Regions from separate parts of the Shigella dysenteriae genome, predicted to be linked through region 1. Evidence: predicted binding sites of a transcription regulator. Region 1 holds the regulator's gene; each other region holds the start of a gene.
The links. Region 1 encodes Fur, which represses iron uptake genes when iron is present. Its sites were predicted from a motif close to ATAATAATGAGAACNACTATCAA; they were not measured.
Positions count from the first base shown of each region.

Region 1 (10,959 bases):
TGTTCAGCGGTAGTCAGGGGGATCAGTCTCATTATTCACCTCAATAAGTAAAATGTAAGCCGTTGGCGGATTAGGCATCTTTAAGCGTAACCTGGATTTGCGCAGACAGGCGTCAATCCGACCTGATTTTTTGAATGATAAAATAAGTTTTCTGGTTTAGCCAGTAAAAGGGAGTGATGATAACGATATTTGGTGACAAAACTCACAAAAGACACGCGTTTAATTTGCGATACGAATTAAATTTTCACACACTCTGTAGCAGATGATCTAACAATCTGATTACAGAACATCGGCAGTACAATTTGCAGCACAATAAAAATACGGCTTTAAACGAGCCAAATAGGGTTCTCGTAGGGGGAATAAGATGAATATTTTAGGTTTTTTCCAGCGACTCGGTAGGGCGTTACAGCTCCCTATCGCGGTGCTGCCGGTGGCGGCACTGTTGCTGCGATTCGGTCAGCCAGATTTACTTAACGTTGCGTTTATTGCCCAGGCGGGCGGTGCGATTTTTGATAACCTCGCATTAATCTTCGCCATCGGTGTGGCATCCAGCTGGTCGAAAGACAGCGCAGGTGCGGCGGCGCTGGCGGGTGCGGTAGGTTACTTTGTGTTAACCAAAGCGATGGTGACCATCAACCCAGAAATTAACATGGGTGTACTGGCGGGTATCATTACCGGTCTGGTTGGTGGCGCAGCCTATAACCGTTGGTCCGATATTAAACTGCCGGACTTCCTGAGCTTCTTCGGCGGCAAACGCTTTGTGCCGATCGCCACCGGCTTCTTCTGTCTGGTGCTGGCGGCCATTTTTGGTTACGTCTGGCCGCCGGTACAGCACGCTATCCATGCAGGCGGCGAGTGGATCGTTTCTGCGGGCGCGCTGGGTTCCGGTATCTTTGGTTTCATCAACCGTCTGCTGATCCCAACCGGTCTGCATCAGGTGCTGAACACCATCGCCTGGTTCCAGATTGGTGAATTCACCAACGCGGCGGGTACGGTTTTCCACGGCGACATCAACCGTTTCTACGCTGGTGACGGCACCGCGGGGATGTTCATGTCCGGCTTCTTCCCGATCATGATGTTCGGTCTGCCGGGTGCGGCGCTGGCGATGTACTTCGCAGCACCGAAAGAGCGTCGTCCGATGGTTGGCGGGATGCTGCTTTCTGTTGCTGTTACTGCGTTCCTGACCGGTGTGACTGAGCCGCTGGAATTCCTGTTCATGTTCCTTGCTCCGCTGCTGTACCTCCTGCACGCACTGCTGACCGGTATCAGCCTGTTTGTGGCAACGCTGCTGGGTATCCATGCCGGCTTCTCTTTCTCTGCGGGGGCTATCGACTACGCGTTGATGTATAACCTGCCGGCCGCCAGCCAGAACGTCTGGATGCTGCTGGTGATGGGTGTTGTCTTCTTCGCTATCTACTTCGTGGTGTTCAGTTTGGTTATCCGCATGTTCAACCTGAAAACGCCGGGTCGTGAAGATAAAGAAGACGAGATCGTTACTGAAGAAGCCAACAGCAACACTGAAGAAGGCCTCAATCAACTGGCGACCAACTATATTGCTGCGGTTGGCGGCACTGACAACCTGAAAGCAATTGACGCCTGTATCACCCGTCTGCGCCTTACAGTGGCTGACTCTGCCCGCGTTAACGATACGATGTGTAAACGTCTGGGTGCTTCTGGTGTAGTAAAACTGAACAAACAGACTATTCAGGTGATTGTTGGCGCGAAAGCAGAATCCATCGGCGATGCGATGAAGAAAGTCGTTGCCCGTGGCCCGGTAGCAGCTGCCTCTGCTGAAGCAACTCCGGCAACTGCCGCTCCTGTAGCAAAACCGCAGGCTGTACCAAACGCGGTATCTATCGCGGAGCTGGTATCGCCGATTACCGGTGATGTCGTGGCACTGGATCAGGTTCCTGACGAAGCATTCGCCAGCAAAGCGGTGGGTGACGGTGTGGCGGTGAAACCGACAGATAAAATCGTCGTATCACCAGCCGCAGGGACAATCGTGAAAATCTTCAACACCAACCACGCGTTCTGTCTGGAAACCGAAAAAGGCGCGGAGATCGTCGTCCATATGGGTATCGACACCGTAGCGCTGGAAGGTAAAGGCTTTAAACGTCTGGTGGAAGAGGGCGCGCAGGTAAGCGCAGGGCAACCGATTCTGGAAATGGATCTGGATTACCTGAACGCTAACGCCCGTTCGATGATTAGCCCGGTGGTTTGCAGCAATATCGACGATTTCAGTGGCTTGATCATTAAAGCTCAGGGCCATGTTGTGGCGGGTCAAACACCGCTGTATGAAATCAAAAAGTAATCTGCTTTATGCCTGATGCGACGCTTGACGCGTCTTATCAGGCCTACAAAAGCTCAGTCCAGGTTGGATAAGACGCTTAAGCGTCGCATCCAACAATGACGCAGGACTGGCAAAAGCGGTGGAGATCTTCTCTGCCGCTTTTTTTTTCATCAATCATCCCCATAATCCTTGTTAGATTATCAATTTTAAAAAACTAACAGTTGTCAGCCTGTCCCGCTTATAAGATCATACGCCGTTATACGTTGTTTACGCTTTGAGGAATCCACGATGAGTGAGGCAGAAGCCCGCCCGACTAACTTTATTCGTCAGATCATCGATGAAGATCTGGCCAGTGGTAAGCACACCACAGTACACACCCGTTTCCCGCCGGAGCCGAATGGCTATCTGCATATTGGCCATGCGAAATCTATCTGCCTGAACTTCGGGATCGCCCAGGACTATAAAGGCCAGTGCAACCTGCGTTTCGACGACACTAACCCGGTAAAAGAAGATATCGAGTATGTCGATTCGATCAAAAACGACGTTGAGTGGTTAGGTTTTCACTGGTCTGGTAACGTCCGTTACTCCTCCGATTATTTTGATCAGCTCCACGCCTATGCGATCGAACTGATCAATAAAGGCCTGGCGTACGTTGATGAACTGACGCCGGAACAGATCCGCGAATACCGCGGCACCCTGACACAGCCGGGTAAAAACAGCCCGTACCGCGACCGTAGCGTTGAAGAGAACCTGGCGCTGTTCGAGAAAATGCGTACCGGCGGTTTTGAAGAAGGTAAAGCCTGCCTGCGTGCGAAAATCGACATGGCTTCACCGTTTATCGTGATGCGCGATCCGGTGCTGTACCGCATTAAATTTGCTGAACACCACCAGACTGGCAACAAGTGGTGCATCTACCCGATGTACGACTTCACCCATTGCATCAGCGATGCGCTGGAAGGTATTACGCACTCTCTGTGTACGCTTGAGTTCCAGGACAACCGTCGCCTGTACGACTGGGTGCTGGACAACATCACCATTCCTGTTCACCCGCGCCAGTACGAATTCTCGCGCCTGAATCTGGAATACACTGTGATGTCCAAGCGTAAGCTGAACCTGCTGGTGACCGACAAGCACGTTGAAGGCTGGGATGACCCGCGTATGCCGACCATTTCCGGTCTGCGTCGTCGTGGTTACACTGCGGCTTCTATTCGTGAGTTCTGCAAACGCATTGGCGTGACCAAGCAGGACAACACCATTGAGATGGCGTCGCTGGAATCCTGCATCCGTGAAGATCTCAACGAAAATGCGCCGCGCGCAATGGCGGTTATCGATCCGGTGAAACTGGTCATCGAAAACTATCAGGGCGAAGGCGAAATGGTCACCATGCCGAACCATCCGAACAAACCGGAAATGGGGAGCCGTCAGGTGCCGTTTAGCGGTGAGATTTGGATTGATCGCGCCGATTTCCGCGAAGAAGCTAACAAGCAGTACAAACGTCTGGTGCTGGGTAAAGAAGTGCGTCTGCGTAATGCTTATGTGATTAAGGCAGAACGCGTCGAGAAAGATGCCGAAGGTAATATCACCACCATCTTCTGTACTTATGACGCCGATACCTTAAGCAAAGATCCGGCAGATGGTCGTAAAGTCAAAGGTGTTATTCACTGGGTGAGCGCGGCACATGCGCTGCCGGTTGAAATCCGCCTGTACGACCGTCTGTTCAATGTGCCGAACCCTGGTGCTGCGGATGATTTCCTGTCGGTGATTAACCCGGAATCGCTGGTGATCAAACAGGGCTTTGCTGAACCGTCGCTGAAAGACGCGGTAGCGGGTAAAGCATTCCAGTTTGAGCGTGAAGGTTACTTCTGCCTCGACAGCCGCCATTCCACTGCCGAAAAACCGGTATTTAACCGCACCGTTGGGCTGCGTGATACCTGGGCGAAAGTTGGCGAGTAATTTTAAGTTTCGCTATGCCGGATGGGGCGTTTACGTCGCATCCGGCAAGGAACAGACAAACAGTTTCAAACGCTAAATTGCCTGATGCGCTACGCTTATCAGGCCTACATGATCTCTGCAATATATTGAGTTTGCGTGCTTTTGTAGGCCGGATAAGGCGTTCACGCCGCATCCGGCAAGAAATATGCAAACAATCCAAAACGCCGCGTTCAGCGGCGTTTTTTCTGCTTTTCTTCGCGAATTAATTCCGCTTCGCAATTTATCCATAAAATAAATTTAAAATAACAAAACATAATTAAATAAAATGTAACCGCTTTCATCTTGCTGGAATTTCACGCTTTTATTCTTCTGCAAGCCTTTCAACCGCAAACTTAAGCCTTGTAACAAAAATCATCAAAATATGTGCGGTTGCTCATGTTCTTACATTCTGGTTACAGAAAGAGATTGATAATTCGCGTCGCGAAAAATAGTCTGTTCCTGTAGTCAGCGAGACTTTTCTCAACGCTACTTTTTTAATTTTTATTTTTTTTCGCTGTTCACCTTTGGTGCAGCAATTTATACGTCAAAGAGGATTAACCCATGCGTACGTTTAGTGGCAAACGTAGTACGCTGGCGCTGGCTATCGCCGGTGTTACAGCAATGTCGGGCTTTATGGCAATGCCGGAGGCTCGCGCCGAAGGATTCATCGAGGATTCAACCTTAACCGGCGGTATCTATTACTGGCAGCGTGAACGCGACCGTAAAGATGTTACCGACGGCGACAAATACAAAACCAACCTTTCTCACTCCACCTGGAATGCCAACCTCGATTTTCAGTCCGGTTATGCTGCTGATATGTTCGGCCTTGATATTGCTGCGTTTACGGCGATTGAAATGGCGGAAAACGGCGACAGCTCTCACCCGAACGAAATCGCGTTTTCAAAAAGTAATAAAGCCTATGACGAAGACTGGTCCGGCGACAAAAGCGGTATAAGCCTGTATAAAGCTGCGGCCAAATTTAAATACGGTCCGGTTTGGGCGAGGGCAGGTTATATTCAGCCAACCGGTCAGACGCTGTTAGCGCCTCACTGGAGCTTTATGCCGGGTACTTATCAGGGTGCGGAAGCCGGAGCGAATTTTGATTACGGCGATGCTGGTGCGTTGAGTTTCTCCTACATGTGGACCAACGAATACAAAGCACCGTGGCATCTGGAAATGGATGAGTTTTATCAGAACGATAAAACCACCAAAGTTGATTATCTGCACTCCCTTGGTGCGAAATACGACTTCAAAAATAACTTCGTACTGGAAGCGGCATTTGGTCAGGCGGAAGGGTATATCGATCAATACTTTGCCAAAGCCAGCTACAAATTTGATATCGCCGGTAGCCCGTTAACCACCAGCTACCAGTTCTACGGTACGCGCGATAAAGTTGACGATCGCAGCGTCAACGATCTTTATGACGACACCGCCTGGCTGCAAGCGTTGACCTTTGGTTACCGGGCGGCTGACGTAGTGGATTTGCGCCTCGAAGGCACCTGGGTTAAGGCTGAAGGTCAGCAGGGATACTTCCTGCAACGTATGACTCCAACCTACGCTTCCTCCAACGGCCGCCTGGATATCTGGTGGGATAACCGTTCCGACTTCAACGCTAACGGGGAAAAAGCGGTCTTCTTCGGTGCGATGTATGACCTGAAAAACTGGAATCTTCCAGGCTTCGCCATCGGCGCTTCCTACGTTTACGCATGGGATGCAAAACCTGCGACCTGGCAGAGCAATCCGGATGCGTACTACGACAAGAACCGGACTATTGAAGAATCTACATACAGCCTGGATGCGGTCTACACCATTCAGGATGGCCGCGCCAAGGGCACGATGTTCAAATTGCACTTCACCGAATACGACAACCACTCCGACATCCCAAGCTGGGGCGGTGGTTACGGCAACATCTTCCAGGATGAGCGTGACGTGAAATTTATGGTAATCGCACCATTCACCATCTTCTGATGCCCGACGTGGCAGGTTTTGTGCCTGCCGCACATTTGAGGAATTTGCTATGAAAAAACTGATTCTCATCGCCATGATGGCATCGGGGCTGGTGGCTTGTGCGCAATCAACCGCGCCACAGGAAGACAGCCGTCTGAAAGAGGCATACAGCGCCTGTATCAACACCGCACAAGGTTCGCCAGAAAAAATTGAAGCCTGCCAGAGCGTGTTAAACGTGCTGAAGAAAGAGAAACAACATCAGCAGTTTGCCGACCAGGAAAGTGTACGCGTACTGGATTATCAGCAGTGTCTGCGTGCAACGCAAACCGGAAATGATCAGGCGGTGAAAGCCGATTGTGATAAGGTCTGGCAGGAAATTCGCAGTAATAACAAATAAGTGAGAGCTGTAACTCTCGCTTTTCTTATTTCCCTTGCATAAAAAAGCCAACCTACAGGTTGGCTTTTCTCGTTCAGACTGGCTTATTTGCCTTCGTGCGCGTGCTCATCTTCGCGGCAATCGCCTTCGGCACAGTGACCGTAAAGATAGAGACTGTGGTTAGTCAGGCGAATGCCATGTTTTGCGGCAATTTCACGCTGACGCGCTTCGATGGAATCATCACTAAATTCGATAACCTTGCCGCAGTCGAGGCAGATCAGGTGATCGTGGTGATGTTGCTGTGTCAGTTCAAATACGGATTTACCGCCTTCAAAATTGTGGCGGGTGACGATACCAGCGTCGTCAAACTGGTTCAGTACGCGATATACCGTAGCCAGACCAATTTCTTCACCCATATCGATCAGACGTTTGTATAAATCTTCCGCACTGACGTGATGGTTGTCCGGCTCCTGAAGGACTTCCAGGATTTTTAAACGAGGAAGCGTTACTTTCAGGCCAGCTTTCTTTAGGGCGGTATTGTTATCAGTCATGCGGAATCTGTCCTGTTACTAAGCGGTTCACTTCATTAGAAGAAGTGACAGAATTTGCTCTTGAGATAATGCGTATCATTATAGAATTGCCACGCCTAAATGAAAACCACAAGTCCCTGGCAAATATTGTTAATAAAAACGTGGCACAGCTTACATTTACAACGGCAAGGCCACTTGAACACCGGGACATTGTACAGGTACAACAGCAAAAGTTACAAATTTGTAGCAATTATTTTGATTGGCATTATCTATTAATACGGCGTAGACATGAGTCTACGCCGCATCACATCAGGCATTGAGAATTTCGTCGAGATGCAACTCTTCAGAAATCTGTTTAACCCATTTTTCTACACGTTCAGCGGTCAGTTCCGGCTGACGGTCTTCGTCGATAGCCAGACCGACAAAGTGGTCGTCATCTGCCAGACCTTTTGATGCTTCGAAATGATAGCCCGCAGTTGGCCAGTGACCAACGATGGTTGCACCGCGCGGTTCAATGATGTCGCGGATGGTGCCCAATGCGTCGCAGAAATATTCGGCGTAATCTTCCTGGTCACCACAACCAAACAGCGCAACCAGTTTGCCATTGAAATCAATCTCTTCGAGAGTCGGGAAGAAGTCATCCCAGTCACACTGCGCTTCGCCGTAATACCAGGTTGGGATGCCCAGCAGCAGAATGTCATAAGCTTCCAGATCTTCTTTGCTGCTTTTTGCAATGTCATGGACATCGGCAACGTCTTTACCAAGCTGTTTTTGAATCATTTTTGCGATATTTTCGGTATTACCGGTGTCGCTGCCGAAAAAGATGCCAGTGATAGCCATGAGTGAAATAACCTCTTGAAACTTATTGAAATGGGGGTGGAAAATTGCCCACGGATAAAGGCAATCATAGCAGAACAGGCAGTCTTGCGGAATCAGCAAACGAGCAGGACTGCACACTGTGCTACATGAAAGTGGAAATTTAAACGATGCCCTGACTACGCAGCGCCGCCAGTTGCTGCATTAACATCTCTTCGATCAGTTCGCTACGGCTCATATTGCGCGATTCCGCCAGCTCGTTCAGCGCCTCGACAGCTTCCGCGTTCAGCTTCAGTTCGACACGCTTAAGGCCACGTACTTTGTCGCGTTTTAGTTGGTTGCGTTTATTAATACGCAGCTGTTCATCGCGCGAAAGCGGATTAGTTTTCGGTCGTCCCGGTCGACGCTCGTGCGCGAACAGATCTAATGTCGTACGGTCCGTTTGTTCTTTGGCCATGATCTTGGTGACTTCGGGGGAAACAATCAGCCAGGCCTCTGCCCGGATGGATAGCGCGCCATAATACATCAGCGCGATGAGTCACGCCAACGCCCACGCGCGGAAAGCGACGCGGACGCTGGGTTTTTAATCAGTTGCGTTAATCATTGAGATAGCGACGGATAGCGCGTAATACCGCATCCGGTTTTTCAGCATGGACCCAGTGACCCGCGCCTGCAATCACATGCGCCCGTGCCTGTGGAAATTGTGCCAGTAAATCATCACGGTACTGCTCGCTAACATACGGAGAATTACCACCAGGGATAAACAGGGCAGGGTGATCCCATGCCGGGATTTTCTCCCAACCCACAATATGCGGATACTGATCCCACAATACCGGCACGTTAAAGCGCCACTCCCCGTCAACAAAAGATTTCAACAGAAACTGAATCACCCCTTCTTCATTAAGATGCTGGCGCATTATTGCTGCTGCTTGCTGGCGAGTTTGTGCGTCCGATTCACTGACCGCGTTGATGGCCGCGAAAATCTCATCATGCCGGCGAACGTGATAGTCGACCGGCGCGATGTCAATCGCCACCAGTTTATCGATGCGATCGGGAGCCAGTGCAGTAAGTGCCATTACCGCTTTACCGCCCATGGAGTGACCGATAAATGTTGCTTTGTCGATCTGCTGTGCATCCAGAGTATCAACAAGATCCTGCGCCATCGCCGGGTAATTCATTACCGGATCTCTCGGTGAAAGACCGTGGTTACGCATATCAACCTGGATGATATTGTGATCGTTTACCAGATCGCGAGCCAGTACGCCAAGGTTGTCGAGGCTGCCAAACAGACCATGGACAAGAACGATGGGAGAATTATTGTGCTGGTTTTGTGCAGTTTGCGCGCGGATATTCAATTTCATGGCAAAGTTCTTTTTTTCGCGTTGTCGGGTTAGGGTATTATGTTGACCATTGTGCCACAGGGCTGCAACAAATAAGGTTTATTCCGAGTTTTTCTGCAAGCCAGGCTTGACGCTATCCGCTGCCGGGATTTATTCATATACTCCTGGCGACTTGTATTCAGCTAAGACACTGCACTGGATTAAGATGAAAACGATTGAAGTTGATGATGAACTCTACAGCTATATTGCCAGCCACACTAAGCATATCGGCGAGAGCGCATCCGACATTTTACGGCGTATGTTGAAATTTTCCGCCGCATCACAGCCTGCTGCTCCGGTGACGAAAGAGGTTCGCGTTGCGTCACCTGCTATCGTCGAAGCGAAGCCGGTCAAAACGATTAAAGACAAGGTTCGCGCAATGCGTGAACTTCTGCTTTCGGATGAATACGCAGAGCAAAAGCGAGCGGTCAATCGCTTTATGCTGCTGTTGTCTACACTATATTCTCTTGACGCCCAGGCGTTTGCCGAAGCAACGGAATCGTTGCACGGTCGTACGCGCGTTTACTTTGCGGCAGATGAACAAACGCTGCTGAAAAATGGTAATCAGACCAAGCCGAAACATGTGCCAGGCACGCCGTATTGGGTGATCACCAACACCAACACCGGCCGTAAATGCAGCATGATCGAACACATCATGCAGTCGATGCAATTCCCGGCGGAATTGATTGAGAAGGTTTGCGGAACTATCTAAAACGTTGCAGACAAAGGACAAAGCAATGGCAATCCACAATCGTGCAGGCCAACCTGCACAACAGAGTGATTTGATTAACGTCGCCCAACTGACGGCGCAATATTATGTACTGAAACCAGAAGCAGGGAATGCGGAGCACGCGGTGAAATTCGGTACTTCCGGTCACCGTGGCAGTGCAGCGCGCCACAGCTTTAACGAGCCGCACATTCTGGCGATCGCTCAGGCAATTGCTGAAGAACGTGCGAAAAACGGCATCACTGGCCCTTGCTATGTGGGTAAAGATACTCACGCCCTGTCCGAACCTGCATTTATTTCCGTTCTGGAAGTGCTGGCAGCGAACGGCGTAGATGTTATTGTGCAGGAAAACAATGGCTTCACCCCGACGCCTGCCGTTTCCAATGCCATCCTGGTTCACAATAAAAAAGGTGGCCCGCTGGCAGACGGTATCGTGATTACACCGTCCCATAACCCGCCGGAAGATGGTGGTATCAAGTACAATCCGCCAAATGGTGGCCCGGCAGATACCAACGTCACTAAAGTGGTGGAAGATCGTGCCAACGCACTGCTGGCCGATGGCCTGAAAGGCGTGAAGCGTATCTCCCTCGACGAAGCGATGGCATCCGGTCATGTGAAAGAGCAGGATCTGGTGCAGCCGTTCGTGGAAGGGCTGGCCGATATCGTTGATATGGCGGCGATTCAGAAAGCGGGCCTGACGCTTGGCGTTGATCCGCTGGGCGGTTCCGGTATCGAATACTGGAAGCGTATTGGCGAGTATTACAACCTCAACCTGACTATCGTTAACGATCAGGTCGATCAAACCTTCCGCTTTATGCACCTTGATAAAGACGGTGCGATCCGTATGGACTGCTCCTCTGAGTGTGCAATGGCAGGCCTGCTGGCACTGCGTGATAAGTTCGATCTGGCGTTTGCTAACGACC
Region 1 is NZ_CP055055.1:1,449,331-1,460,289, forward strand. It holds gene nagB (glucosamine-6-phosphate deaminase) at 1-32, opposite strand, end outside; gene nagE (PTS N-acetyl glucosamine transporter subunit IIABC) at 365-2,311, shown strand; gene glnS (glutamine--tRNA ligase) at 2,579-4,243, shown strand; gene chiP (chitoporin ChiP) at 4,823-6,229, shown strand; gene HUZ68_RS06800 (ChiQ/YbfN family lipoprotein) at 6,279-6,605, shown strand; gene fur (ferric iron uptake transcriptional regulator) at 6,689-7,135, opposite strand; gene uof (fur leader peptide) at 7,128-7,214, opposite strand; gene fldA (flavodoxin FldA) at 7,424-7,954, opposite strand; gene ybfE (LexA regulated protein) at 8,094-8,387, opposite strand; gene ybfF (esterase) at 8,527-9,291, opposite strand; gene seqA (replication initiation negative regulator SeqA) at 9,476-10,021, shown strand; gene pgm (phosphoglucomutase (alpha-D-glucose-1,6-bisphosphate-dependent)) at 10,047-10,959, shown strand, end outside.

Region 2 (10,959 bases), 1.1 Mb from region 1:
TGAGCAACGACGTGAACGCAATGCGTTCCGACGTTCAGGCTGCTAAAGATGACGCAGCTCGTGCTAACCAGCGTCTGGACAACATGGCTACTAAATACCGCAAGTAATAGTACCTGTGAAGTAAAAAATGGCGCACATTGTGCGCCATTTTTTTTGTCTGCCGTTTACCGCTACTGCGTCGCGCGTAACATATTCCCTTGCTCTGGTTCACCATTCTGCGCTGACTCTACTGAAGGCGCATTGCTGGCTGCGGGAGTTGCTCCACTGCTCACCGAAACCGGATACCCTGCCCGACGATACAACGCTTTATCGACTAACTTCTGATCTACAGCCTTATTGTCTTTAAATTGCGTAAAGCCTGTTGGCAGTGTGTATGGCATTGTCTGAACGTTTTGCTGTTCTTCTGCTGATAGTGGTCGATGTACTTCAACATAACGCATCCCGTTAGGTTCCACGGAATATTTCACCGGTTCGTTGATCACTTTCACCGGCGTTCCCGTCCGCACGCTGGAGAACAAGGCTTTAATATCCGGTGCATTCATGCGAATACACCCTGAACTGACGCGCAAACCAACGCTGTCCGGCGCACTAGTGCCATGAATGAGGTATTCGCCATTACCATGCGCGAGGCGCAGTGCGTAACGTCCTAGCGGGTTATTTGGTCCGGCAGGAACGACTGGCGGTAATTTAATGCCACGCTCCAGCGAACGCTGACGAATGCCTGCCGTAGGCGTCCAGGTTGGGTTAGGGATTTTCTGCCCAACACGCGTTTCCATCACCGGCGTTTCCAGCCCCTGCAATCCAATACCTATTGGATAAACCTGCACGATATTTTCTCCCGGCGGATAATAATAAAGGCGCAGCTCTGCAAGGTTAACGATAATCCCCTGACGCGGTGCATCAGGTAATAACAGTTGTGAAGGAATAGTTATCGTCGTACCAGGTTTTGGCACCGGGGCGATAGTGTTATTGGCTTCAAGGATCAACATTGCCGCAGTATCAAAACGTCGGGCAATAGCCTGAAGGTTTTTATCCCCTTCTTGCACCGTATACGTTTGATTTTGCCCAACCAGTCGGCTTCCGGTTGGTGGTAGCGGATAATCAACCGCCCAGGCAGCCTGGATGGCGCTAAAAGCGCCGATAAGCGTGAGTGTAAGCAAAGACGCGCGTTTCATTGTAAACCTCCTGTATTTGCCGGAGACTCACGCTGAAACGTCGGATGGCGCTTATGTTCACCTGAAACCAAAACACTCCTGTGCAGGTCAGTGTAAACATTGACCATCCGGCAATGTGAGCCAACCGGATGAAAGCTGTCCCTTTAGTTTAGCTAAGTGCAGCGGCTTTGGCGCGAATTGCGCGAATCATCGCTTCCAGACCTTGTGAACGAGATGGGGTGAGATGTTGGGTGAGCGCCATTTTTTCAAACCACGGACGCACATCGAAATTGACAATATCCTGCGGCGTCATCTGATCGTAGAGAATAAAGACGACCGCAATAAGCCCTTTCACAATCGCCGCATCGCTGTCGCCCTGCAATTCAATAATTCCCTGCGCATTCTGGCGCATGACAATCCACACCTGACTCTGGCAGCCCTGAATGCTATTTTGTGGGCTTCGGTCTTCGTCGCGTAATTCTGGCAGACGCTGGCCCAGCTCAATAATGTAGAGATATTTCTCTTCCCAGTTGGCGCAGCGTAAAAAATTACGCAGCAATTTTTCTTTATCCGGCAATACAGCCATAGTGCCTCCCTGTTATCCCAGCAGACGGTGAATACGTTGCAATCCGGTCACCAGACGATCCACTTCTTCATGGGTGTTATACATGGCCAGCGACGCCCGACACATCGCAGGGACGTTGTAATAGGCCATTAATGGCATAGCGCAGTGATGTCCGGTACGCACAGCAATGCCGTAATTATCGAGAAAACTGCCAACATCATAGGCGTGGTGTTTACCAAGATTAAAAGCAATAACGCCAAGCCTGTTTTGTGGGCCATAGAGAGTGAGATCCGGTACAGATTCCAGCTGTGATAGCGCGTAATGCATCAGATTCTGTTCATACTCGGCTATGTTATTAAGCCCCAGCGCCGAAACATACTCCAGCGCCGCGCCAAGACCAATGATGCCCCCGGTATTGGGTGTACCGGCTTCAAACCGCCATGGTGCTTTGGTCCAGGTAGTGCCTTCACTCAGGCTGACGGTGGCGATCATAGAACCGCCCCCTTCCCACGGCGGCATCTCCTGCAACAAGGCTTCTTTCACATAAAGAATGCCAATTCCGGTGGGGCCATACAGTTTATGCCCGGAGAACACGTAAAAGTCGCAATCCAGCGCCTGAACATCCACCGGATGATGCATCACCGCCTGAGCGCCATCCACCAGCACTTTTGCGCCATGCTGGTGCGCAAGCGTGATTATTTCCGCCAGCGGATTTTCTGTTCCCAGCACGTTGGAGACATGAGTAATTGCCAGCAGGCGAGTTTTCTCATCAAACAGCGTAGGCAGCGTCTCCAGTTGCAGCGTACCGTCGGGGTTGAGAGGGATCACACGCAGCTCTGCGCCAACGCGTGCGCAAAGCATCTGCCAGGGGACAATGTTAGCGTGGTGCTCCATCTGACTGATGATGATGTTATCGCCCGCCCGCACATTGCTGTTGCCCCAGCTATTGGCGACCAGATTGATCCCTTCCGTCGTGCCGCGGACGAACACCAGCTCTTCCGCCGAACGGGCATTAATAAACAGCGATGCCCGCTTGCGCACGTTCTCCATTTTCTCGGTCGCCTGAGCGCTTAAGGTATGAATACCGCGATGCACCGCCGCGTAGCCATGACGATAAAACTCGGCCTCGGCGTCAATCACCTGGCTCGGTTTCTGTGCACTGGCGGCGCTGTCGAGATAAGCCAGCGGCAAACCGTTTACCTCACGCGAAAGCACCGGAAAGTCGGCCCGCACTTTGTCGACGGAAAAAGTCATCTTGCACCTCCTGGCAGCCGTTGACCGATTCGGGCCAGCACCTGCTGTTTAAGCCCCTCATCACGCAGTGCTTCCGTCAGTTCGGCAGCAAAGGCGTAAATGATCATCTGCTGGGCATCCTGCTGATTGATCCCGCGCGAGCGCAGATAGAACATCTGTTCATCATCAATACGCCCCACCGTCGCGCCGTGGCTGCATTTCACATCATCTGCATAGATTTCCAGCTGCGGTTTTGTATCCACTTCCGCCAGTTTGCCCATCAGCAGATTATTGTTGGTCATCTGACCATCCGTTTTGATGGCGTGCTGCGCGACGTTGATCAAACCGTTAAATACCGCGCGGCCTTTGTCGCTGACGATAGTTTTGTGCAACTGTCGGCTGTTACAAAAACCTTTATTGTGTTCCAGCCAGGTACGGGTATCACACACCTCGTTTTTCACCGGCATCGCCAGGCTATTGATCCGCAGCGTGCTGTTTTCGCCATTGAGTTGCGTACTGGTGTTGTGTCGTAACACTGCGCCACCCAGCAGGAAACTATGGCTAAATGCGGTGGCATCGTCAGCCAGCAACAAATCGTTATGGGCAAAGTGGTGACTGACCGGGTTTTCAAACGCCAGCTTGATATGCTGCAAGTGGGCGTTCGCTGCGACATTGATAGTGAACCGTGCGCCGGTGAAGTGACGAGCATCATTAAGGCTGACAAAATGTTCGATCACCGTTGCTTCGGCACCTTCCGCCAGATCCAGATGATGTCGGTAATGGGCAGTGTTGACCTCTTCACCTGCCACGCCCTGGGTAATATGCATTAACAGCAATGGCTTTGCCGGCCGTTGACCGCGCTTCACGGCGATATGCGTCACGCTTTGTGCCAGGCTTTCCGTCAAATGCAGAAACACTTCCGCCTGAATAGCGTCGGGTACCCCCTGACGGTCGTCGTTAATGCTCACTTCATACCCGCTGCCTTCAGTCGCATCGCTCAGTGCTGACACGTAACGTCCATCGACAAATACCAGCCGCACAGCGTCTAACGTTAACGCTAAGGCATCTCGCTGCTGTGGGGATATCTCTCCCGCAATGCTGACAAACTGGCTATTGGTCAGCCCTTCCAGCGGCGTATATTTCCAGTTTTCATGTTTACGTGTCGGCAGTCCGGTACGCAGCAATTGTTGTAAATGCTGCTGTGCTTGCGGTGAGCGTTTTGTCCCTTCAGCTTCAAACAAGTGATGCCACTGTTGCAGCGCATTACTGCTGTTCGGTAAGCCAGCCATAACCCTGCTCCTCCAGTTGTTTGACCAACGTGAAATCGCCGGATTTCACAATTCGTCCCTGATATAGCACATGAACGTAATCAGGCTTGATGTAGTCGAGAATGCGTTGGTAGTGCGTAACAATGATGAATGAGCGCTTGCCATCACGCAGCGAGTTCACGCCATCGGCGACCACTTTTAATGCGTCAATATCCAGCCCGGAGTCCGACTCATCAAGAATGCATAACTCCGGTTCCAGCACCGCCATTTGCAAAATATCGTTGCGCTTTTTCTCGCCGCCGGAAAAACCAACGTTTACCGAACGGGTTAATAAATCTTCCGGCATCTTCAGGAGAGCGATTTTCTCTTCCATCAAATCCTGAAAATCAAAGCGGTCGAGCGTTTCCTGGCCGCGATAGCTGCGCACCGCATTAAGTGCCGTTTGCAGGAAAAACTGGTTACTGACGCCGGGAATCTCCACCGGATACTGGAAGGCCATAAAGATGCCTTCGCCTGCACGATCTTCCGGCGACAGCGCAAGCAAATCTTTGCCTTTGAACTCAACCGTGCCGCCCGTCACTTCATAATCTTCTCGCCCGGCAAGCGTTGCCGATAAGGTACTTTTGCCCGAACCGTTTGGCCCCATAATGGCGTGAACTTCGCCGGGACGAACGTCGAGGCTTAATCCACGCAGGATAGCTTTATCTTCCACGCTGACGTGTAAATCTTTAATACTTAACATGTTTATTCCTTATCCGACGCTGTGTTCAAGACTGATGGCGAGGAGTTTTTGTGCTTCAACGGCAAATTCCAGCGGCAGTTCTGAGAACACGTCTTTGCAGAAACCGTTAACAATCATCGAGATGGCGTCTTCTTCGCTGATCCCGCGTTGCAGGCAGTAAAACAGTTGATCTTCACCAATACGTGATGTCGTTGCCTCGTGCTCCAGTTGTGCGCTGTTATTGCGACATTCGACATACGGGAAGGTATGCGCCCCACAATTAGCGCCAATCAGCATTGAGTCGCACTGAGTGAAATTGCGCGCATTGGTTGCCGTCGGCATGATTTTCACTAAGCCGCGATAACTGTTCTGACTATGTCCGGCAGAGATCCCTTTCGAGATAATGGTCGATTTGGTGTTTTTACCGATGTGGATCATCTTGGTGCCGGTATCCGCTTGCTGATGACCGCTGGTCAGCGCCACTGAGTAAAACTCACCAATGGAGTTATCGCCGCGCAAAATGCAGCTGGGATATTTCCACGTAATCGCGGACCCGGTTTCTGATTGCGTCCATGACATTTTGCTGTTTTCGCCTTCGCACAAAGCACGCTTGGTGACGAAGTTGAGAATACCGCCGGTGTTGTTATCGCCAGGGAACCAGTTTTGTACCGTGGAATATTTCACCTCGGCGTTTTTATGGATGATGACTTCCACCACTGCCGCGTGCAACTGATAGCTGTCACGCACCGGAGCGGAACAGCCTTCAATGTAGCTGACGTAGCTGTCTTCGTCGGCCACCAGAATGGTGCGCTCAAACTGCCCGGTTTTTTCCGCGTTAATGCGAAAATAGGTGGAAAGTTCCATCGGGCAGCGCACGCCTTTAGGCACATAAATAAACGTACCGTCAGAGGCTACCGCCGCATTAAGCGCGGCAAAGAAGTTGTCATTCCCCGGCACCACGGTGCCGAGATATTTACGCACCAGTTCCGGGTGATCGTGGATCGCCTCACCAAAGGAACAGAAAATAATTCCCTGCTCCGCCAGTTTTTCGCGATAAGTAGTGGCAACCGAAACTGAGTCGAAAATGGCATCCACCGCCACCTCTTTGCCTTCCCGCACGGGAACGCCCAACTGCTCAAACGCCGCCTCCACCTCTTTACTTAAAAAGGCGTTCGCGCCAGTTTGCTGCACCGCGCCAGGTTCAGACGCGCAAGTGTCGTCACAATTACCGCACGATGGTGCTGAGTAGTAGCTGTAATCCTGATAATTCAGCTTGTCGTAGTGCGCTTTCAACCAGTGCGGTTCTTCCATCTCCAGCCATGCGCGATAGGCATTGAGACGAAACTCCAGCATCCACTCCGGCTCATTACGCTTCGCCGAAATTGCGCGCACCACCTCTTCGTTTATCCCCTTTGCCAGCTCATCGGTGGCTAACTGGGTGAAGAATCCTTCTTTATAATTCAGCGGGCCGCCGGTCCAGGTTTTGACATCGTCAGTTGCTTCAGTATTACGAGACATAGTACCGCCTATACCCCAAAGCTTTCGCCACAGCCACATTCATTCTGGGCTTTAGGGTTGTGAAATTTGAATATCTGATTAAGTCCTTCACGAACGAAATCGACTTCCGTGCCATCAATAAACGGCATCGCTTGCAGCGGGATAAACAGCTTCGCGCCGTCGTGTTCAAACAGCAGATCGTCTTTGTCCGGCTCGCTAACACTGTCGAGCACATAGCCAAAGCCCGCGCAGCCCGTTTGCTTCACGCCTAAGCGCACGCCGACCATACCTGGCTGCTTTGCCACCAGCTCGCGGATGTGTATCGCCGCTGCGGGTGTCAGCGTTAAGCCTTGCCAGGCGAAATCCTGTGGGTTAAAGGTTCCTGAATGCATGTCCATCTATTTACCTCACTTCATCGCTTTCAGCGTATAACAGCATGTTAGTGATAATGATTATCAGTTCAACCCAGCAAACGCAGGGGCTTTACCGTAAAACATGCTTTTTGCCTGCTTTTAATAAGCATAGACCCTGATGTGTGGGTTAACAGGCACGCTAAGAATTAGGTATCTCATTGTTAGATAATGGTTATTATCTAAGGAGCATTAAGGCTGTGATGAAAAAGAAAAAGTTGTATTGAAAATGACTATTTAAGAGATAGGTAAAAAAGTGCAGCGTTCAGAAATAAGAAAACCCTTAAGTCTGTGCGACACAGGCTTAAGGGTTTCTACCCCATCCGGCGCTTATCTCCGGCACTCTCAGTGGCTTAGCTCTTGAAGGGGCGATAAGAATAATCTCATAAAGCTAACCCGTCGTTTTAACACAAACTGCGATTAGTATTATTTTTGAACAATATCAGGCGGGTAGATAAGCAGTATTAAGAAGGTCATCGAACCTGGACGGAGGTTAATCCAGGTCGATTTGGCGAACTTGAGGCATTAAGTCAGGATCAATGCACGCCCAGACGCCAGGCAAAGTAGATTTCTTCTTTTAATTCAGCAGAAGAGAGAGTAAGCAGGTCAGCAAATTCAAGTTCTAGTTGTTTCAGACGTTTAAGATATTGGGCAGGTGAAAGATTGCTCTGGTCACGGCGTAAAAATTCAATGGCCAGCTGGGTAGGATCAAGTTGAGTAGACATAGCATCCTCGCTTTTAGACAAGACCTGCACAGTATACCACCGTTTACTGTGCAGATAATGACCAAAAGCAATATGCGTCACACTTTTCTGGTGACAACGTCACAAAATGGCGGTCGTCAATCGTGACGAACAGCACAAACGCCCTTTCTCATCGAAGATTTCAATCTGCCAGACCTGGTGACGCGAACCGAGATGCAACGGTTTGCATACGCCGCGCACCCGCCCTTCTCGTGCCGAGCGGACGTGGTTAGCATTGATTTCCAGACCAACCACTTTTTGCTCACCTTCGGTACATAAATAACCGGCAACGGAACCGATACTTTCGGCCAGTACCACGGATGCACCTCCATGTAGCAACCCGAAAGGCTGCTTTGTCCGCGAGTCTACTGGCATTGTCGCTTCAAGGGTGTCATCACCAATATGTTCAAAGCGAATATCCAGTAACCCCACCATGTTTCCTTCACCCATGGCATTCAGTGCTTCCAGGGTGATTTTTCGTTTCCATATCATTTAATAATCTCCAGTAAAGCCTGCACAGGATGGCGTACCCCCGTGCCTTCAACCCGTTTGACCTGACTACGGCAGGAATATCCGGTCGCCAGACAGCGGTTACGCGGCAGTCGCTGCATAGCCTGATGCCAGGATAACTCATAGATCCCGAGCGAATTTTTATGGTTTTTCGCTTCATGTCCGTAAGTCCCTGCCATGCCGCAGCAACCCACGCTGACATTTTCCAGTTTCGCGCCAAAACGGGCAAATATCGCGGCCCATTGTGCTGGCGCACCCGGCAAGGCGGTAACTTCGGTACAGTGACCAAAGAAATACCATGATTCACCGCTGACTGTAGCCACTGGCTGTGACTCAAGTGCGCTTGCCAGCCATTCATTCGCCAGTAAGACGTTAAACTCGCCACGTTCCTCGCCCAGTGCCAGTTTATATTCATCGCGATAACAAAATACCAGCGCCGGATCGACGCCTACCATTGGCATACCCAGCTTCGCCATACGGTTGAGGAAATCCGCCGTCTTTTTCGCCGTCTTCGCAAAACGATTAAGAAAACCTTTAATATGCTGGGCTTTGCCATTTGGCGAAAATGGCAGTAACACAGGCTGGAAACCTAATTTTTCGACCAGACGGACAAAATCCGCCACCACTTGCGCATCGTAATAGCTGGTAAAGGGGTCCTGCACCACCAACACTGTGCGCGCTTTCTGCTCTGCATTGAGAGATTCAAGCTGTTCCAGCGTCATGTTTGCCGAGCGATGCCCCACCATTTGTTGTTGTAGCGAGGGGACCGACAGCAGCGGCAAATCAACCATGCCGATATGTTTTTCCGAGAGTTTGCGCACCAGCGGCTGGTTAATGAAGAAGTTAAAGGTTTTCGGCGCGCGTGCCATCAGCGGCGCGTAGCTCTCGACCGTAGCGACGAGGTGGTCGCGCAGCGGGCGTAAATAACGGGTGTGATAGAGCTGCAGAAAACGAGAGCGAAACTCCGGCACATCAATTTTGATGGGGCACTGGGTCGAACACGCTTTACAGGCCAGACAGCCCGACATCGCCTCTTTGACTTCGTGTGAGAAGTCATATTCGCCTTTATTCGCATGCCAGCTATTGCGCGTGCGGGCAATTAACGTCCGCAAACTGACGCCGGATTCAGGCAGTTCTTGTTCCAGTTTGAGTGGATCAACGCCGCGATCCGCCAACAAACGCAGCCATTCACGCACCAGCGTTGCGCGCCCTTTCGGTGAATGAATCCGGTTCTGGGTGATCTTCATCGACGGACACATCGGACTACGGGCATCAAAGTTGAAGCATAAACCGTTGCCGTTACACTCCATCGCACCGCGCCACTGCTGGCGTACCGCAATGGGGATCTGCCGATCGAATGTACCGCGCTTCACCGCGTCCACTTTCATCATCGGCGCATCGAGACCTTCTGGCGGGCAAATCTTCCCTGGGTTGAGTCGGTTATGCGGGTCAAATGCCGCTTTCACTTTGCGCAGTTCTGCAAAAAGTTCCTCACCGAAAAACGCCGGGCTGTATTCAGCGCGAAAACCTTTGCCGTGCTCGCCCCACAACAAACCACCGTATTTCGCAGTCAGCGCCACCACGTCATCAGAGATTTGCTTCATCAAAATCTCTTGTTGCGGATCGCACATATCCAGCGCTGGACGGACGTGCAAGACACCTGCGTCGACGTGACCGAACATACCGTAGCTTAAGCCGTGGCTGTCGAGCAGCGCGCGAAATTCAGCAATATAATCCGCCAGGTGTTCCGGCGGTACGCAGGTATCCTCAGCAAACGGAATTGGCTTAGCGGCACCTTTGGCATTGCCAAGCAGACCAACGGCTTTTTTGCGCATTGCATAGATACGTTCAACCCCCGCCAGCTCACGGCACACCTGCCAGCCGATGACACCTGCTTGATGACTGGCGATCAGCTCATCCAACCGCGCACAGAGTGCATTTACCCGCTCATCAATCAGCGCCTCATCATCACCAGCAAATTCCACAATGTTCAGCCCGAGCATCTCTTGGTCAGGCACATCGGTAATCAACTCGCTGACGGAATGCCAGACAATATCTTCCCGCGCCAGATTCAGCACTTTTGAGTCCACCGTCTCTACCGAAAGCGCCCGCGCCTCAACCATAAACGGCGCGTTACGCAGCGCAGAGTCAAAAGAGTCATATTTGACGTTCACCAGACGGCGCACTTTAGGCAAGCGCGTAATATCCAGCCGCGCTTCGGTAATAAAGGCCAGCGTCCCTTCTGAACCCGTCAGAATGCGCGTCAGGTCGAACTCGGTCATCTCATCGTTAAAGACATGACGCAGATCGTAACCGGTAAGAAAGCGGTTAAGTTTGGGGAAGTTGTCGATAATTAACTGGCGTTGCTGACGGCAACGTTGATAAACCGTGTTATAAATTCGCCCGATTGTGGTATTGGATTTACCCAGCGTTTCCGCCAATTCGACGGGTAAAGGTTGCGTATCGAGAATATCGCCCCCCAACAACACCGCGCGTACGCCAAGTACGTGATCTGACGTTTTGCCATAGACCAGCGATCCCTGACCGGATGCATCGGTATTGATCATCCCACCGAGCGTTGCCCGGTTGCTGGTCGAAAGTTCCGGCGCAAAAAAGTAGCCGAACGGTTTCAGGTACTGATTGAGTTGATCTTTTATCACCCCGGCCTCAACGCGCACCCAGCCCTCTTCAGGGTTAATTTCGATGATGCGGTTCATATGGCGGGACATATCAACAATAATCCCCTGGTTGAGCGCCTGACCGTTAGTGCCGGTGCCGCCGCCGCGGGGGGTAAAGATCAGCGATGAATAGCGTTCCTGCGCGGCAAGACGGGCGATCAGCGCCACATCTGCGGTTGA
Region 2 is NZ_CP055055.1:2,535,877-2,546,835, forward strand. It holds gene lpp (murein lipoprotein Lpp) at 1-107, shown strand, start outside; gene ldtE (L,D-transpeptidase LdtE) at 171-1,175, opposite strand; gene sufE (cysteine desulfuration protein SufE) at 1,324-1,740, opposite strand; gene sufS (cysteine desulfurase SufS) at 1,753-2,973, opposite strand; gene sufD (Fe-S cluster assembly protein SufD) at 2,970-4,241, opposite strand; gene sufC (Fe-S cluster assembly ATPase SufC) at 4,216-4,962, opposite strand; gene sufB (Fe-S cluster assembly protein SufB) at 4,972-6,459, opposite strand; gene sufA (Fe-S cluster assembly scaffold SufA) at 6,468-6,836, opposite strand; gene HUZ68_RS12135 (YdiH family protein) at 7,385-7,573, opposite strand; gene menI (1,4-dihydroxy-2-naphthoyl-CoA hydrolase) at 7,673-8,083, opposite strand; gene ydiJ (D-2-hydroxyglutarate dehydrogenase YdiJ) at 8,080-10,959, opposite strand, start outside.
Region 2: sufA (Fe-S cluster assembly scaffold SufA) is a predicted target of Fur. The motif match lies at 6,875-6,897, and genes of this name have one in related genera.

Region 3 (10,959 bases), 410 kb from region 1:
GGGCGAAGTATCGCGACTGTCGCGGGCCATACCAATGGCTTCTACGCCGCTCATCTGCACAAGCGAGGTGACCGATTCTTCTTCACGCTGCTTATGGCTGCGCGAATCCCGTCTCAGCACACGTTTTGCCTCGCGACGAGCTTTGATCACTGCTTTTTGTCTTCCCATGGAGAGCACCTTGAGTTGTTTGTATTCATCACACGCGCCGTTGGCAGCGCGATTATGCGCACGAACATCAGAGGGTTGGCTTCCTTGTAAGCCATAGTTTGCTTTTGGATAAAATGCCGAAAAACGGCTACGCGCACCGTTTACGGCGTCGGTAACACATGAAAAGAAAGGATGAGGTTGAAAATGCAAAGTGACGAGATGACTACCGGAGGAGAAAACTCCGCGAGTGGTGGCGCGTTGATTATCTAAAACATGTCCAGTACAGGACGTTACCATCCGCGATCTCCATAGTGACTGACTATCACTGCCGGGAACTTCCGCTGCTACTTAATAAGTACAACAGATCTCGCATTCATTGCAACAATATATTCACTTATATTTAACTATAAAACACCATTTTAGTGACATTAGTTTGTACTGGAAAGATGACAGAGTGATGACAGAGATGAAAAAAGCTGTGTGCTTTCAGCAGGATTCACATCAGGCATCAGTGCACGATCGCCGGATGCGGCGTGAACGCCTGATCCAGCCTACCAAACCCGCACCGATTGTGGGCATGATAAGCATCGCAAGCGCCGCATCAGGCATCTGCGCACAAATGCCTTATCCGCCTAAAAACATTAAACCCGCAATAATGCGCTTCCGAGATAATCGTTCACGTCCTTCACTCCCGGCAGCGCAAAAAAATAACCGCCGCCGATGGGTTTAACATATTCCTCCAGCGCTTCGCCATTGAGCCTTTTTTGTACTGTCAGGAAGCCTTTTTCCAGATCGTGTTGGTAGCAGACAAACAGCAACCCCATATCCAGTTGTCCGGAGTTGGTGACGCCCAGTGAATAACTGTAGCCACGACGCAGCATCAGGCTGGACTCACTCTCCGCCGTGCGGGGATTCGCCAGCCGGATATGGCTGTCCAGCGCAATCACCTTCCCTTCCGGGTCGCTGGAATAATCCGGCACATCGTGCTCATGCTGCATTCCCAGCGGTGCGCCGGTTTGCTTATCACGGCCAAAAATCGTCTGCTGTTCTTTCAGCGGCGTTCTGTCCCAAAATTCCACTCGAAACTGAATCAAGCGTACTGCCTGATAGCTGCCACCGATTGTCCACGCAGGCTCCTGCTGATCTGCCGTTACCCACACCACTTTTTGCATCAACTTATCATTCTGGCTATCGGGATTGGCAGTGCCGTCTTTGAAACCCAGCAAATTAATCGGCGTCTCTTTGCCTTTACTACGCGCCGCGTGATCGGAAATAAACCCTTCCCGCTTCCAGCGCACACTGAGCAAATCCGGCGTGTGTTTGATGATATCGCGCAGCGCATGGATCACCGTGTCCTGGGTGTTGGCGCAAATCTGTAGCAACACATCACCATGACATAACGCCGCATCCAGCGAGTCGTTGGGGAAACGCGTCATCTTCTGCAGCTTTTTTGGCATCTGTGGCGCAAGGCCAAAGCGCTCATCAAACAATGAGTGACCCACCGATAACGTGATGGTGAGATTATCGGGCGCAATGTAGCCGCCAAGAATGCCGGAATCGAGTGGTGGCAGGCGCGGATTTGGCGTTTCTGGTGCTGTTCCGCCCTGAGTCAGAAAAGCAAAACGCTGAGTCAACAAGCGAAACAACCGTTCAAGATCGGCTTTATCGCTGGCAAGTACATCAAACGCCACCAGCATCATTGCGGCCTGTTGTGGCGTCAGTATTCCTGCCTGATGCTCACCATAAAACGGCTGTTTCTCATTGCGTGCATCCGGTGAAAGCGTGCCCGGTGCACTTTGCGTTTTTTGTGCATGAGCGACCGGACAACTTCCCGCCAGCGCCAGTGCACCAATCCCTTTCAGTAAACGTCGGCGTGACGGTTCATTCACGCCGTTTTCATCTTCATACTGCATAACGCTTAATCCAGTCCCAGCACACCACGAAGTTGCGCCAGATCTTCCGCCAGCGCAGTAATCGGTCCTTTCAGTGCATTCCGGTCGGCATCGGTCAATTTGTCGTAGGTTTCAAAACCGTCTTTAGTACGGTATTTCGCCAGAATGGTATCGACCTTTTTAAAGTTGGCATCGACTTTTGCCAACAGTTCCGGGTTGGCTTTTTGCAGTTGTGGACGCAGCAGATCGACAATTTTCTGCGAGCCTTCAACGTTAGCCTGGAAATCCCACAGATCGGTGTGGCTGTAGCGATCTTCTTCACCGCTGATTTTGCTGGCTGCCACTTCCTCAATCAGTCCGGCTGCGCCGCCGACCACTTTTGAAGGTGGGAAAGCCAGTTCACTGATGCGTTTTTGCAAATCGACCACATCGGTATAAAGCTGCTCAGCGTACTGATCCATCCCTTTGGTGGTGTTGTCGCCAAACAATGCTTTTTCCAGACGGTGGAAACCGGTGAATTTTGGATCAGCGGCTTTTTGCTCGTAATCATCTTCACGGGCGTCAATGCTGCCATCCAGATCGGAGAACAGTTCAGCAATCGGTTCAATGCGCTCATAGTGCTGGCGCGTCGGCGCATACAGTGCTTTCGCTTTTTCGATATCGCCTGCTTTAATCGCGTCGGTAAAGGCTTTAGTGTCGGTCACCAGCTGTGTGGTTTCCGCCATGACATATGCTTTATATGCAGTAATTGCACCACCAAGACTTAACAGCGCATCACTTTGCGCCGCATCCGCCGTTGCCTCACCTTTGACAATCAACTTCCCTTTCGGGTTAGTCAGCAGACCGCAGGTCATATCGTATTCGCCAGGCTGTAAATTCGCCGTCATTTTCTGGCTAAAACCAGGGGCGATATTTTCCCGCTCTTCCACCACCATCACGCCTTTGAGGATCTCCCACTCCAGCGCCTTCTGGCTATGGTTCTGAATAATGAACTGTGTTTTCCCGGCGTTAACCGTAATGGTCATCGGTTCGCACTGTTTATCCGTCACGGTCACTTTGACTTGCGGAATATCAGCGGCGTTAGCCATAAAAGCAGAAGAGAACAGCGCAGCCACGCTCAACTGCAATGCGTTACGGCGGAAGTTAATGGTCATGACGAGACTATCCCTTTAAAGTATGTTGTAACTAAGCAAGAGTTTGCGTCGTATTTGCTACGCGGAGCGAGACGCTGTCGCCCCTGCGCGTAGTGGCAGGGCAAATGCCACCAGCGCCGGGATGAGATAAATAAACCAGACGGCGACTTCGCTGACGCTCGGTGCTTCCTGATAGCCAAAAATCCCTTCCATCAGCGTGCCAAACAGCGAGTGAGTTGAGAGCCCCTCGCTCATATCGAAGGCGATTTCCTGAAAGTGGTTCCACAATCCGGCTTCATGAAATGCGCGAATGGCACCAGCTGCCAGCCCTGCGGCGACGAAGAGAATAAACAGGCTGGTCCATTTAAAAAATGCACCAAGATTGAGGCGAATACCGCCCCAGTAGAGCAGGAAACCGAGCACCACGGCAGTAGCAAGACCGAGCATTGCACCCAGCGGCGGCCAGATCCCGACATCTTGTTGAAATGCCGCCAGCAGGAAAAAGACCGACTCCAGGCCTTCCCTTGCAACGGCAAAAAAGACCATCATCACCAGCGCCCAGCCATGATGATTTCCACGCTGCAATGCGCTATCGACTGCCTGCTCCAGTTGCACTTTGACGTTGCGCGACACTTTGCGCATCCAGAAAACCATCCAGGTAAGGATCACCACGGCGATCACCGCCACGATACCTTCAAACAGTTCCTGTTCTTTTTGCGGAAATTCGCCGGTGGTTTCGTTAATGAAGATACCCAAGCCCAGGCACAACGCAGCGGCAAGCAACACGCCAATCCACATCACACCAATCCATCGGCCTCGCTGGGTACGCTTAAGATAGCTGGCAATCAAACTGACAATCAGCGCGGCTTCAAGTCCTTCGCGCAACATAATGAGAAACGGAACAAACATGCCACCCACCCTTAAACGTTTTTCTGAGTCAATCTATGCAAAGAAAAGTAAATCGCAGTGATAGCGATTATCATTACGCTAAAGAAAAATACAAGCGGAATGTTTATAAAATGATGTTGGAATGTAAAAACGAGGACAACAAATCCGGAAACAAAAGCGATTATTTTAAGGTATTTAGCTGACTTTTCGCCCGGCAGATGAAGCTTGTACGAATGTTGGTGGCGACAAACTCGCTGCAGCGTGCCCCGAAGGGTTGAATTTTCAGTTAGTCGTATCACAAAAGAACGTTGTTTTTGCTTATTAATAGATAGTGATAGGGTTGTGAATGAAATTATACCTCGTCTCCTCATCGAATTTTTCGCCCACAACCTAAACAGGAGAAAATGTGTATTTAAGTCTGGAATGAGCGATTTTTGATAGTGCGTAATTAACCCAAGAAATTATAATCCCCCTTATTATATGTCCAGTGATATCATTTTATGGCTAAAGCTATATACAACTCTAAATCACGATAAAACGAAGCAGGATGCGCATTAAAAAAGTCACACATAATAAAAATAGAAATCTTAACCAGAAGTAATAGATCATCGTGAAAATCAATCACCAAAAACACCAACACACAAAAATCAATAAGTTAATAATTGTTCAGGGCTTTTTTCTCACGATTTTTCTACTATGACATTATCACAAACCCACTAGCATGAATACAGAAAGAGAAGTAATAAGATGAGACGCCACTGCTTTCAGATGAACCCTGTAATTAGGGTCGAGAATATAGTTTATCCATTCCCCTATCGATAAATTAAAAAATTTGCGTATTAATTTTTCTCTGACTGAAGGCTAACGTCGAATTACCGACAAGATTCACGAGTGATTGTAACTACGTACTTTATGAAACACAGGAAGAAATTATTATTTACCACGATGATTCAAGGCGTAAAAAAAATAATAACATTCATAAAACTCATCCCGATGGCAGCATTGTAAATTCGCCAATAACTGGCATTCCTCCTGCTTTTTACGGGTGTTTCCATTAACACCAGAATGAGCGGATTGTTTACTACATCAAGAACGCATCCGAAGTGTACATCCTGGTGCGCCGACTGAATCGCCCGGAGCCATGCGGATGGCTACGACTTAATACGAATCATTAACCCTGTAAGGATACGGAGAGCATGACATGAGACCAATATCCAACCTCAATACGAGCGCAGCAACCTATATTCCACCGCAACAACTCCCGAGTAGTTGTCTGGAAACTTTGACGCTTCTGGTGCAGATGAATAATTATATCAAAAGGGATGCGGACTACAGCACGGGCATGGCTGTTACTCCACTGGTTCCTGAAGAGGTTCACTTGCTGGCTGTTGCGATGACAACCGAACTACATCGACATCAGTTCCAACCGGTGGTAAGTGCAAATGATCTGCAACTTCCTGAACCGTTCACCTTCGATGTTGCCGGTTTCACCATCACCTTCACGAAGACGCAAGAGCATGACAACACGGGCAATCTCATGAAAATTGCAGTCAGCAAGAGCGGTGTGTGCACCAGTACAAATATTACTCTTGAGCTGTTTCACTCCATTGTCACAACCCTGATGTCACGCAGTCAATATGGAACCTTTGATCTCTGGTCCGTACGGCCAATACTCACGGATGAAAGTCAAAACAGGGTGCATGAAGCAGCTCGCTACTCCCCGGCCCAGCAATACGGAAGAGAAGAAACACACTTTACCAACAATGGCATGCGAGAATTTGGAAATATTTCTCCGCTGGCGTGGCGTAACGATGTGGAATTACAGCAATCGTGTAATACAAGCAACATCCCACCAAATACTGCAAATGACGACATAAACAACACCAGGCAGACCATCGAGGACGAGCCACAACAATATGTTAAATTGACTGTAGACGACATGCGAAAATGGGCGGCTATGGACCAGCAGGCGCGAAACGCTCTACAGGGAGTTCCAGGATGGTGTACGCGCAATCATTTTAATATCAAAAATGCCAGAAATTACCTGACCGATCACGGCCTGAACTACGCGGGACAGGTAAAGGTAAACAGGCCGCATGAATATGCCAAATTCACCCTTGAACATATCCGCCAGTGGGCAGCCTTAAACAAGCATGTGCGAAAACCGGTTGGTTATTTAGAAAAGTGGTGTAAGGAAAGAAACCTCGCGCCAACTACTGCCAGGAATTACCTGAAGAACGACGGGCTTACCGCCCTGGGTGAGTTGAAGCTGACAGGGCCGCAGAAATGGGTCACGTTCACCTTCGGAGACATCGTACAATGGGCGAATATGACCCAGGAGGAGCGTAACAGCGCAGGGGGAGCCGAAAAGTGGAGTAAAAAACGCGGCTTCCAGTGGTCTACTGCCAGATCCTACCTGAAATCGAGCGGAGTGACCAAGCAAGGTGCGAGAAAACTGGCGTGGTTAAAAAACAGCGGGAATATGTCGAATCCATTCTATCTCGCCCAACCAACCAGCCGCAGGACATAAGCTGAAGGTACCGATAGCGGCAATTTTGTTCATCTGTGCCGGGTGGGCAAATAGCAATTGCCCCCGAACACTCCCTGCCAGGCAACTTATACCGCATGGCAGGGAACATTCGGGTTAAAAAGCAAAAGATAAATAATTACTCTTCAGCTTAGCCTTCCTGCAACCGTGACGGCGGAGCCGAATGATAGTGCGCATCGGCCTCGGCAAAGCGTTTTTGCATCGCCGCTGACGGCGCTTTACCCAGCAAACTAAACACTACAATCCCAATACTGCCGAAGATAAAGCCCGGAATAATTTCGTACAGTCCCAGCCAGCCGAACTGTTTCCAGACGATAACCGTCAGCGCCCCGATGATCATCCCCGCCAGCGCACCGTTGCGCGTCATGCGTGACCACATCACCGAGAACAGCACCACCGGACCAAACGCCGCGCCAAAGCCTGCCCACGCGTAGCTCACTAAGCCCAGCACGCGGTTTTCCGGGTTTGCCGCCAGCGCAATGGCCACCAGCGCCACCACCAGCACCATCACACGCCCTACCCACACCAGCTCTTTCTGGCTGGCATGTTTACGCAGAAACGCTTTATATAGATCTTCGGTAATCGCACTGGAACATACCAGCAGCTGGCAACTTAAGGTTGACATTACCGCCGCCAGAATTGCCGACAGCAGAATCCCGGCAATCCACGGGTTAAACAGAGTTTGCGCCAGTTCGATAAACACGCGTTCAGCGTTCTGGTTTACCGCACCTGCTACCGCCGGGTGCTCGTTAAAGTAAGCGATACCAAAGAAGCCGACAGCCACCGCCCCTGCCAGGCAGAGGATCATCCAGGTCATACTGATACGACGCGCATGGACGATGCTGTGGTGAGAATCCGCCGCCATAAAACGCGCCAGGATGTGAGGCTGCCCGAAGTAACCCAGCCCCCAGCCCATCAGTGAGATAATGGCGATAAAATTCAGCCCTTTGAGCATATCCACGTTTTCAATGCTCTTTTGTTTGATCACTTCCAGCGAATCACCAAACCCGCCGACACTGATAATGACGATAACCGGCGTCAGGATCAGGGCAAAAATCATCAGGCTGGCCTGTACAGTGTCAGTCCAGCTAACCGCCAGGAAACCGCCAATAAAGGTGTAAAGGATCGTCGCCGCAGCTCCCGCCCACAGAGCCGTTTCGTAGCTCATGCCAAAGGTACTTTCAAACAGACGCGCGCCTGCCACAATGCCCGAAGCGCAATAAATGGTGAAGAACAGCAAAATAACCAGCGCGGAGATAATGCGCAAAATGCGGCTTTTATCTTCAAAGCGCCCGGTGAAATAATCCGGCAGAGTCAAGGCGTTATTGTTGTATTCGGTATGAACACGCAACCGTCCGGCCACCAGCTTCCAGTTAATCCACGCGCCTAATGTCAGGCCAATGGCGATCCAGCTTTCGGAAATCCCGGAAAGAAAAACCGCGCCCGGCAACCCCATTAATAACCAACCGCTCATGTCCGACGCGCCTGCCGATAATGCAGTCACGAATGGCCCAAGGCTGCGGCCGCCCAGAATATAGTCGTCAAAGTTTTTGGTTGATCGCCAGGCGATAAACCCAATCAATATCATGCCAAAGATATAGACACAAAATGTCACCAACATCGGTGTGCTAATAGCCATCTAAAGTCTCCAAAAATTATTATCGGCAATGTCGAAACTTGCCGTTATATCTGCCACCGGAACGGGGTAACAGAGTTTATGTATTACCAGGGCGACCGTATCCTGCCGGAAGTGCTGGTTATTCACAATCGATTTAACACATCATTTACATCAAATTTTGTTGCCCAGCGATACTATTTTTCATCAGGTTGCACTTCCTCACATTTTTCGCGGTTGCACCTTTCAAAAATGTTAACTGCCGCAGAGAAAAAGTCTGCATTACTTTTTTAATCCCCGTCATATCGAATTCTTTTATTAACATTTCATTCATTTTTAAGCTTGCTACGTAAGTCACATTTAACGTAGTTGCACAAAGTTGCAACATAATAGATATTTCACGATAACGTTAAGTTGCACTTTTCAGAACAACAGGAGTAATGGCATGGGAACCACCACCATGGGGGTTAAGCTGGACGACGCGACGCGTGAGCGTATTAAGTCTGCCGCGACACGTATCGATCGCACACCGCACTGGTTAATTAAGCAGGCGATTTTTTCTTATCTTGAACAACTGGAAAACAGCGATACCTTGCCGGAGCTGCCTGCGCTGCTTTCTGGCGCGGCCAATGAGAGTGATGAATCGCCGACTCCGGCAGAGGAACCACATCAGCCTTTCCTCGACTTTGCCGAGCAAATTTTGCCCCAGTCGGTTTCCCGTGCCGCCATCACCGCCGCCTATCGCCGCCCGGAAACCGAAGCGGTTTCTATGCTGCTGGAACAAGCCCGCCTGCCGCAGCCAGTTGCTGAACAGGCACACAAACTGGCGTATCAACTGGCCGATAAACTGCGTAATCAAAAAAATGCCAGTGGCCGCGCAGGTATGGTCCAGGGGTTATTGCAGGAGTTTTCGCTGTCATCGCAGGAAGGCGTGGCGCTGATGTGTCTGGCAGAAGCGTTGTTGCGTATTCCCGACAAAGCCACCCGTGATGCGTTAATTCGCGACAAAATCAGCAACGGTAACTGGCAGTCACACATTGGTCGTAGCCCGTCCCTGTTTGTTAATGCCGCTACCTGGGGGCTGTTGTTTACTGGCAAACTGGTTTCCACCCATAACGAAGCCAGCCTCTCCCGCTCGCTGAACCGCATTATCGGTAAGAGCGGTGAACCGTTGATCCGCAAAGGTGTGGATATGGCGATGCGCCTGATGGGAGAGCAGTTCGTCACGGGCGAAACCATTGCAGAAGCGTTAGCCAATGCCCGCAAGCTGGAAGAGAAAGGTTTCCGTTATTCTTACGATATGCTTGGCGAAGCTGCACTAACTGCCGCAGATGCACAAGCGTATATGGTTTCCTATCAGCAGGCGATTCACGCCATTGGTAAAGCGTCTAACGGTCGTGGCATCTATGAAGGTCCGGGCATTTCAATCAAGCTGTCGGCGCTGCATCCGCGTTACAGCCGCGCCCAGTATGACCGGGTAATGGAAGAGCTTTACCCACGTCTGAAATCACTCACCCTGCTGGCGCGTCAGTACGATATTGGTATCAACATTGACGCCGAAGAGGCCGATCGTCTGGAGATCTCCCTCGATCTGCTGGAAAAACTCTGTTTCGAGCCTGAGCTGGCAGGCTGGAACGGCATCGGCTTTGTTATTCAGGCTTATCAAAAACGCTGTCCGTTGGTGATTGATTACCTGATTGATCTCGCCACCCGCAGCCGTCGCCGTCTGATGATTCGCCTGGTGAAAGGCGCGTACTGGGATAGTGAAATCAAGCGTGCACAGATGGACGGCCTTGAAGGTTATCCGGTTTATACCCGTAAGGTGTATACCGACGTTTCTTATCTCGCCTGTGCGAAAAAGCTGCTGGCGGTGCCGAATCTAATCTACCCGCAGTTCGCGACGCACAACGCCCATACGCTGGCAGCGATTTATCAACTGGCAGGTCAAAACTACTATCCGGGTCAGTACGAGTTCCAGTGCCTGCATGGTATGGGCGAGCCACTGTATGAGCAGGTCACCGGAAAAGTTGCCGACGGCAAACTTAACCGTCCGTGTCGTATTTATGCCCCGGTTGGCACACATGAAACGCTGCTGGCGTATCTGGTGCGTCGCCTGCTGGAAAACGGTGCTAACACCTCGTTTGTTAACCGTATTGCCGACACCTCTTTGCCACTGGATGAACTGGTCGCCGATCCGGTCACTGCTGTAGAAAAACTGGCGCAACAGGAAGGGCAAACTGGATTACCGCATCCGAAAATTCCCCTGCCGCGCGATCTTTACGGTCACGGGCGCGACAACTCGGCAGGGCTGGATCTCGCTAACGAACACCGTCTGGCCTCGCTCTCCTCTGCCCTGCTCAATAGTGCACTGCAAAAATGGCAGGCCTTGCCAATGCTGGAACAACCGGTAGCGGCTGGTGAAATGTCACCCGTTATTAACCCGGCAGAGCCGAAAGATATTGTGGGCTATGTGCGTGAAGCCACGCCGTGTGAAGTAGAACAGGCGCTGGAAAGTGCGGTTAATAATGCGCCAATCTGGTTTGCCACGCCTCCGGCTGAACGCGCGGCGATTTTGCATCGCGCTGCCGTGCTGATGGAAAGCCAGATGCAGCAACTGATTGGTATTCTGGTGCGTGAAGCCGGAAAAACCTTCAGTAACGCCATTGCCGAAGTGCGCGAAGCGGTCGATTTTCTCCACTACTACGCCGGACAGGTGCGGGATGATTTCGCTAACGA
Region 3 is NZ_CP055055.1:1,860,029-1,870,987, reverse strand. It holds gene phoH (phosphate starvation-inducible protein PhoH) at 1-168, opposite strand, end outside; gene efeB (iron uptake transporter deferrochelatase/peroxidase subunit) at 789-2,060, opposite strand; gene efeO (iron uptake system protein EfeO) at 2,066-3,193, opposite strand; gene efeU (iron uptake transporter permease EfeU) at 3,251-4,081, opposite strand; gene HUZ68_RS08860 (hypothetical protein) at 5,262-6,590, shown strand; gene putP (sodium/proline symporter PutP) at 6,739-8,247, opposite strand; gene putA (trifunctional transcriptional regulator/proline dehydrogenase/L-glutamate gamma-semialdehyde dehydrogenase) at 8,669-10,959, shown strand, end outside.
Region 3: efeU (iron uptake transporter permease EfeU) is a predicted target of Fur. The motif match lies at 4,139-4,161, and genes of this name have one in related genera.